Regions from separate parts of the Planococcus sp. PAMC 21323 genome, predicted to be linked through region 1. Evidence: riboswitches for the same ligand, from Rfam matches in the RefSeq annotation. Region 1 holds a riboswitch; the other holds the start of a gene.

Region 1 (4,428 bases):
GTGTTATTCATTATGACACTTGTACTGGTCGCAAGTGCACTTGCGCCGAATAGCGGATTTGCTGCAGCAATAGCATTTGCTACGTATTTGCTCCTGCAATTAGTTGATGGTTTATTTGGACTAAACTGGACGCTCTCCCCCGTGAAGATCCCTCAATATGGTATAGAGTGGTTAACAGGCGCACCTGATAGGGGAAGTCTATGGGGAGCTATTGGCATAGCTGTTTTGATTATGGTTCTTTTATTTGCTGTTGGAAGTTGGATAGCAAAAAGAAATAAAGCAAAGACTAAAGTTTAGTTGGAAGCTTTATGATGAGTTGGTTTACGCTTTACTTCTAATGAGCTGTTAAAATAACATAAAGGAGCTGTTAGATATTCTGCATCATGTTGAACTTAACGTTTCACACTTGGGAGAAGCCAAATCTTTTTACAGTAAACTATTGCCACCACTAGGCTATTCGTTGTTTCAAGAATGGGAAGAGGGAGTTAGTTACAAGGCAGGCGCTACTTATCTTGTTTTTGTACAAACAGAAGAAAAGTTTTTACAGGTTCCGTACCACCGTAAAGAAACAGGATTAAATCACTTAGCATTTCACGCGAAATCACGTGAGCATGTAGACGAAATGACTTTGAAAGTAGAACAACTAGGAGCAAGAATTTTATATAAAGAACTCCATCCTTATGCGGGAGGTCCTGAATATTATGCAGTTTTCTTTGAAGGACCCGATCGTTTAAAATTAGAAATTGTCGCACCGACTAGAACAGATCTTCATGTCTAATGTTTATGTGATGCGGTCAACAAAATTAAAATAGAATAGAGGCAAATCGCATATGAAGAAAATCATACTCGTTATTTTGTTCGCACTAGTCTTATGGGGTGGCGTTTGGAGCAGTAATAAGTGGATAGAGACCACTGAATATACGATAGTATCTGAAGCGGTGCCAGCTGCTTTTGACGGGGCTAAAATTGTTCAAATATCTGATTTACACAATGCGACTTTTGGAAAAAATCAATCTAATTTAATAGAGGAAATACAGTCTGTCAAACCAGATGCTATTTTTTTGACAGGAGACTTTATCGATAGTAACCGCTTTGATTTGTCAGCTAGCTTAGTAATAATAGATGAACTGGTAAAAATGAATAAAGTATACTATGTCACCGGAAATCATGAAATAGCTTCTAATCAAGTAGAAGAAATTGCGGCTGCTTTGCAAGAACGCGGTGTTACTGTTTTAGCAAACGAATCAGTGGAATGGGAAAAGGATGGGGACACGATTCAGATTGCGGGAATTGATGATCCATTGAGCGAACCTACAAAGCACGAAGATGAGGTTATGCATGATTCTCTTGAATCTGCTCGTTTGACCGATGACTTTACTTTGTTATTGGTACATCGTCCTGAATACTTATCTACTTATGCCGAATTTGGAGTTGATGTTGTTTTCGCTGGACATGCTCACGGCGGGCAAGTGCGTATTCCGGGTATTGGCGGGTTGTATGCATCTGGACAAGGATGGTTTCCAAAAGTAACAGAAGGAGTTTTTGAGGAAGATCAATCGCAAATGGTCGTTAGTCGTGGGTTGGGGAATAGTACTTTTCCCATTCGAATTTTCAATCGTCCCGAAGTTGTTGTTGTGACATTGAAAAAAGAATAGAGATAGTTATCAAATAAAAACTAGGGGGGGCTTCTCGAATGATTAAAAAAAGAGAAGTAACATTGCATCGTTATTCTTCGAAACGATTGCTCGGCTATGATTTGCCGACACATCAATTAGAGTTTACAAGGCTGCCTACAGAAATTATTGAAAAAGATGCAAAAGATCCGCTAAAGCATTTTATTATCATTCGAGCACGGGGAGAAGACGCGGGTTTTTTCGAATTGGATGAATCAGATGATCGAAAAAAATACTCGAACAATCCAAAAGCATTACTGCTCCGAGGATTTTCGGTAAATCCTAAATATCAGGGAAGAGGAATCGCGACAGGATCTATTTATGCGCTTCCCGAGTTTTTAGAAATGGAGTTTCCCGAGTTTGACCAGGTAGTATTAGGAGTCAATGCTCGCAATATCCCTGCACAGCGCTTATACCATAAAGCGGGGTTTGAAGATACGGGTAGGCGAATCATGCGTTCTAAAGGCGAGCACATTGTCATGTCCTTACACACCCAAAAAGCCAAGTGAGAAGAAACTCTCACTTGGCTTTTTGAGTTGGCGTAATCAATTCAGTTGGCAAATCTTCGCAGGTGGATGTCTACTTTACTCAAAATAAAGGTGTTTGTGTAAGCTGCAGCCGGGATTAAACAGCGAAGAGCAGTTTGGGCAGGTGGATGCACACGACAAATACTCCGTGATGGATAATTCAGACCCGCATGTGCCACACAACACTGCCTTTTCCGAAAACCGCTCTTTCGGCCATACTTGATGCTCACCACAACCTGTAGCTTGGTGACATTCAAAGCAAGGGAAATATGATTGGCAGCAAAAAAACTTTATCGCAATCCGGTCAATAGGGGAGTGGTAGTGGATGCAACGAGTTTCCGCATCTACTTCAATCCCTATTACTCGTTGATAGTGAGTCATGTCCTATCCAAGCCTCCTTTTCAAATTTAATGGAAATCGTTACGGCAGAAAAGCATTTGTTGGAAATAATCAGTTTGATTTATATGGTTCAGTTTCTTTCTATGCTACTATTAAATAGACGAAACTACGAATCTAATTCTTCGGGGCAAGGTGAAATTCCTTACCGGCGGTGAGCAGGAAACTGCAAGTCCGTGACCCGGTTGGACGATGGCAAGCATAGGCCACTATGTTTGGAGCGTTCAAGCGGTGGAGCTGGTGAAACTCCGGCACCGACAGTTAAAGTCTGGATGGGAGAAGAATGTAGAGATCGGCTTCGTTATGTGCCTCTTCTTTTCAATGTGTTGAAATTGAAAGGAGGAATTTGTATGACCAAACACCTTTATCAGGGAGTAGTCTCTGGAAATACTAGTCAACGGTCTTTAAACCTGCTCATTTCCTCTGTGGAAAACGAGCTTTTTCAAGGTACGAAAAATAGCCATTCAACTGGCTATCTTGATAAAGAAGCAGGGCACATTAAGTTATGGATTCAAACTCTTCTGCAAAAATCTTTCCTCACCACCTATACGCCCCATGGTGGAAAGCACCCGAAAACTCGTAAGACAAAAATTGAATACGCTTTAGCGAACAGAATGGAGGAGTGTGCCTAAATGTTTACAGGTATTGTTGAAGAACTTGGACATGTTGCCTCAGTTCGCTCTAAGCCACAAGCAATGGAGTTAACCATTTCCTGTGCGCTAATTTTAGAAGACGTTAAGCGCGGAGACAGTATATCCATTAACGGCGTTTGTTTAACTGTATCAACATTCACTTCTCGTACCTTTACCGTTGACGTGATTCCCGAAACGGTCAAATCTTCAACGATGATTGGGTTGAAAGCAGGTTCTCGGGTAAATTTAGAACGCGCTATGCCAGCTAACGGACGTTTCGGTGGCCATTTTGTTAGTGGTCATATTGATGGCGTCGGCGTTATCCGTTCTGTGAAAAAAGAAGCGAATGCAATCACGAAAACAATAGAGCTTGAGCCTCAGCTGATGAAGTATATGATGCTAAAAGGATCAATCGCAGTAGACGGTACTTCTTTGACAATTTTTGCACTTGGTCATAATACCGTGACAATTTCTCTTATACCGACAACGCAAGAAGATTCGCTATTAGGAGAAAAAGGGATTGGTGAAAAGGTCAATATCGAATGTGATCTACTAGCAAAGTATACTGAGCGAATTCAAACAGCAGAACCGAAAATCAGTAGAAGCTGGTTAGCAGAAAACGGATTTTAAAAGGAGGCGCAAAACAAATGTTTTATACGGTAGAAAAAGCTATCGAAGATTTAAAGAATGGTAAAGCCATCATCGTAATTGATGATGAAGACCGAGAAAATGAAGGTGATTTTGTTGCATTGGCAGAATTCGCTTCCCCTGAAATCGTCAATTTGATGGCGACTGAAGGAAGAGGATTAATCTGCGTACCAATTGCAAAATCAATCGCTCAAAACTTACAGATTGGTCTTATGACGGACCACAATACAGATGAATATGGAACTGCTTTTACAATCAGTGTAGATCATAAAGACACAACCACAGGAATTAGTGCGTTTGAACGTTCTCACACGATTACTAGCTTAGTGAAATCGGATGCTCAAGCAACTGATTTTAAACGTCCGGGTCATATCTTTCCTTTGATCGCAAAAGATGGAGGCGTTTTAGAACGGACGGGACACACTGAAGCAGCAGTAGATTTAGCAAAGCTTGCAGGTTCGCCTCCAGCAGGAGTTATCTGTGAAATTATGAATGCTGATGGAACGATGGCGCGAGTAAACGATTTGTTGCATGTGGCGGAACGACTTGGTT
Region 2 (4,428 bases), 860 kb from region 1:
AAACGACTATCGATGATTGGGCGGCAACTGAGATTGATGAAGATCGCATCGAGCAGGTTATGACGAATCTAATCGATAATGCCATACGCCATACGCCTAAAGAAGGGCAAGTGGTTGTTCGTGTCGAACAAGAAAAAGAGTACGCGAAGATTTCGATCAATGACAATGGGGTCGGCATTTCAAAAGAAGATTTGGAATTTGTCTTTGAGCGATTTTATAAAGCAAATAAGGCGAGAACGCTTGGAAAAGGCGGAACAGGTCTTGGTTTAGCAATTGCGAGCAATATTATCCAAGCTCATGAAGGTAAGATTTATGCAGAAAGCAATGTAGGGCTGGGCACTTCATTTGTATTTTTATTACCTTTAAAAGACATGTAACTTTTCAGTTTCAGAGACGACCAATCTAAAGAACGGAGGGAGTATATTGAAGGACTCCGTTTTCCACCGACTGTATGATGAATATCATCAGGATGTTTTTCAATTTTTAATTTATCTAGTGAAAAACAGGCATCTTGCGGAAGATTTGATGCAAGAAGTTTATATTCGTGCGTTTCGTGCTTATGATCGATTTGAAGGAAGAAGTTCTGAGAAAACATGGCTTTTTTCAATTGCTAAAAATGTAGCAATTGATCATTTTCGTAAAGCGGCAGTTCGCTCAAAACATTCGATGGAGTATTTTGATTGGGAAACTCAGCAACTAGTTTCATCGGAAAAGCTACCAGAAGAAGTTTCTTTATTAAACGAAGATAAGATATTTTTATACAAAGCATTGGACACGTGTACAGGAGATCAAAAGATGGTCGTTATTATGCGATTCTTTCAGGATTTATCAATTTCAGAAACCGCTGAAGTGTTAGCTTGGACTGAAGGGAAAGTGAAAACAACCCAGCACCGTGCAATTAAGGCCTTGCGCGAAAAATTAATAGCTAGGGAAGGGGGAGATGGAAATGCCGAATAACAAATGGACCGATGATTCTATCGAAGATTTGTTGAAGGGTTTCCCCGCGATAAAAGATAACCGGCCAAAAGAAAAAGTATACAATCAATTGGTTCAAAAAGAGCCGGTTCATAAGCGTCCAAATAGATGGCTACCGCTTCTTGTCGCGGCGTTGGCGTTTATCGCTGTTGGACTGTTGGTCTCCTCCATTATCAATCAAAATGGTATCGATTCTGCACAAAATAGAGACAGTTCTAATAATGGGGCAGAAATGAAGACTCAGGAAAGTATAGAGGAACAAGAAAGTTTACCTGCAGCTGAAGAATCTCGTAATGAAAGTGCAGATTCATATTCAACAGCTCAAGTAGAGGAAACGTTGCGAACTGCGGTTTATGAAGAGTCAATAGGTGATCAAACATTGATGACTATTGGGATGACTGAAAATGCATTCGTTATACCAGTGTCTTTCCTTATTCCAAATGAGGAAATAACAAAAACATTCGAAAATACTTTACCATCATCATTAGAGCTGTATCAGAAATATGCAGATAAACTAGATGAAGTCGCATTAGGATTTGATGACTATCATCCGTACGTTGGGACTTTAGAGAAGACAGCTACTGGCATTCGTCACTCGTTGCCGGGGAATCACCAGTATGATTTAGCTTCAGCCAGTATTAATGTTTACATGAATACGATGACAGAGACATTTGCTGATGTTGAAGAAATTAGTGTAACCAATGAAGAAGGTTCTCCTATCGAGTTTTCTCAAATTGGACCAGTTGAAAAATTAGTTCCAGGAGCTAAAAATCTGGCTTATTATTCTTATCAAACGAACAATGGCGAAATATACCTTGCACCAGGTTACAATATGCCGTTTAATTCTGCGAAACAAGCAATTACAGCACTAGCAGATGCGCCCAATGATGTATATGAAGCCACTATTCCGCAAAATTTAGAGTATCAAGTATTAGAAACAGAGAAAATCGTAGAAGTTGATTTTAAGAATAATGTCGATTTAGAATCGATGGATCGGTTAGATATAGTTCGTATGCTTGAAAGTCTTGTACTGACTGCTAATACTTTTGATAAAGAAGTGGTAGTAAAAGGGTTCCAACAGGAAATTTGGAATGGTTTTGACTTTACTAAACCAATGCCGATTCCATTAGCACCTAATTTATTGGAATGGTCAATACAATAAGTAGTAGAAGGGTTGTAAACAAATTTGTTTACAACCCTTCTTTTTTATACTAATATTAGGGCATAACAAAATATCGATTCATCTTCGGGGCAGGGTGCAAGTCCCTACCGGCGGTAATTGAACTCTGTTCATAAGCCCGCGAGCCGTAAAACGCAGGATTTGGTGAGATTCCAAAGCCGACAGTATAGTCTGGATGGGAGAAGGTGAAGGTGCGGACGTTTGTCGTTTACATGTAGACGGAACGCTTATTAAGTGTGCCTTTTCTCCCTTAAGTATTTAATGCTTAAGGGTTTTTATGTGTAAATACAGAGTCCAAACTTTTCTTCTGGTGAATCATTACAAGGAGAGAGGAATATGAAGAACAAAAAGCTACAAACAATGATTACGATAGGGATGTTGAGCAGTATTTCCTTTGTATTAATGCTTTTCAACTTTCCATTACCAGCATTACCAGCATTTTTGAAAGTAGATTTTAGTGATGTACCTGCATTAATCGCAGCAATTACTATGGGACCGGTTGCGGGAATTTTAGTAGCATTCTTTAAAAACATTTTAGATTGGCTTTTTGCAGGCAGTCCTACAGGAGTTCCAGTCGGTCATATGGCGAATTTCGTAACGAGTCTCTTATTTATTTTGCCAGTTTATTTCATCTATCATAAAGTGGCAACGAAAAAAGGGATGGCTTTCGGATTAACAATTGGAACACTAATTATGGCAATTGGAATGAGCGTTTTAAATTATTTAGTTTTCCTTCCAATGTATACGTATTTCCTTAATATGCCACCAACTACTGGTGACGCATTATTTGGAATGATTGTTTTAGGGATACTTCCTTTTAACTTGATCAAAGGTGTTCTTTTAACAGCGGTCGTTTTGCTAATGTTTAGCAGCATGCACACATGGATTCAAAAACAACGAAATTACTATTTATTATAAAAGATATAGAAAATTTGAAGTTCCCGGTTAGGCCGGGTCACATCAAAAAAAGCGTTCTGGGATTGTCCCAGAACGCTTTTTTTGTTAATCAGTCTTCGTATTTTAAAGGATCGCCTTCAAAAGATGAATCTGCTACTTTGATAGAATCTGTTGGACAGCCTTCAAATGCATCTTCCATGTCTTCTTCGAGTTCATCTGGAACTTGTTCAGTTCCCATGTTATTATCTAAAATAACAAATGCGATTCCTTCATCATCGTAATCATAAACGTCGGGTGCAGCAGCACCACAAGCACCACAAGCGATGCAAGTATCCTTGTCAACAATGGTATACTTAGCCATATTGTTTTCCACTCCTTTATCTCCGAACAAGTTCAGTTATACTATCGTATTTATTCTAAAGGTGTTTGAGTAGTTTTTCAACCTTAAACCGTTAGGGGGTGCAAGCTTGTTATTTAGTGAACTTATTTTGGCCATTATGAAGCCACTCGATCGACAACGGACAATCTCTTCTCCTTATCATTTAATAAAAGGAAAGAAGTCCGGACAAACAATACAGGATATTGGCTATTTTGGCCTTTATCCTTATTTTGGTGTGTTGCCAAAATTGGATAAGAAAGCTTATGACCAAGTGGTTCAACAATTATTTACACAAGGCTATTTGATAGCAAACGAGCAAGTTCTTGAGCTATCAGAAAAGGCATTAAATTTAACTGCGTTCGAGTCTTCTCTAAATGGATGGAAATATAGAGGAAAAGAAAAACTCTTTTTTAGCCGCTTGTCACTAATTGTTCAAACTTTATCCCATGTCAGCCAGTCCATAAAAATTTTCGATCCTATTGTTAATAATGAAGAAGTACAAATGTGGGTGAAAAAATATTTGCAACAAATTCACTTTCGCGATTTAGCAGTAGCCCAAGCGTTTAAAAAAGAACTCTTTACTACTTTATCCAAAACCAATATTTCTGAAACACATAAAATGATTATAGTAGAGCGATTAACAGGTTTTGGATTAAGTGGTCTAACATGGCAACAAATTGCATCGGCTAAAAAACTATCTGTTTTAGACGTACAATTAATGACAGTTGAAGCTTTGCATAGTTGGATGAATGTAATAGAGCAAACAAAGTCACCTATGCTCTTAGGGTTAATGGAGGGCATTGTTCAACAGTCTTCGCTAACAGCAACTGCACAGCGTACAGAAAAGTTGTTTGAAAGAGGTTTTACGTTAGAACAAATTGCTTCCTTAAGGCAATTAAAAACAAGTACCATTGAAGATCATGTCGTAGAACTTGCTATGAATGACCCGTATTTCAATTATAAACCATTTATGAGTACTGAACTATACACAACAATT

What was found. A riboswitch is a leader RNA that binds a small molecule or an ion and turns the genes downstream of it on or off. The one in region 1 is predicted to bind FMN.
Region 2: another riboswitch for FMN. It lies ahead of PLANO_RS09265 (ECF transporter S component); the one in region 1 lies ahead of PLANO_RS13215 (hypothetical protein).

Annotation. Positions count from the first base shown of each region.
Region 1 is NZ_CP009129.1:2,679,313-2,683,740, reverse strand. Features, by position in the region: gene PLANO_RS13235 (ABC transporter permease) at 1-297, shown strand, start outside; gene PLANO_RS13230 (VOC family protein) at 374-778, shown strand; gene PLANO_RS13225 (metallophosphoesterase) at 831-1,655, shown strand; gene PLANO_RS13220 (GNAT family N-acetyltransferase) at 1,694-2,182, shown strand; gene PLANO_RS15900 (CHY zinc finger protein) at 2,258-2,581, opposite strand; FMN riboswitch at 2,714-2,884, shown strand; gene PLANO_RS13215 (hypothetical protein) at 2,947-3,228, shown strand; gene ribE (riboflavin synthase) at 3,229-3,858, shown strand; gene ribB (3,4-dihydroxy-2-butanone-4-phosphate synthase) at 3,876-4,428, shown strand, end outside.
Region 2 is NZ_CP009129.1:1,821,762-1,826,189, reverse strand. Features, by position in the region: gene PLANO_RS09280 (ATP-binding protein) at 1-377, shown strand, start outside; gene PLANO_RS09275 (RNA polymerase sigma factor SigX) at 424-957, shown strand; gene PLANO_RS09270 (GerMN domain-containing protein) at 947-2,137, shown strand; FMN riboswitch at 2,214-2,346, shown strand; gene PLANO_RS09265 (ECF transporter S component) at 2,492-3,073, shown strand; gene PLANO_RS09260 (ferredoxin) at 3,162-3,413, opposite strand; gene PLANO_RS09255 (YpbB family protein) at 3,520-4,428, shown strand, end outside.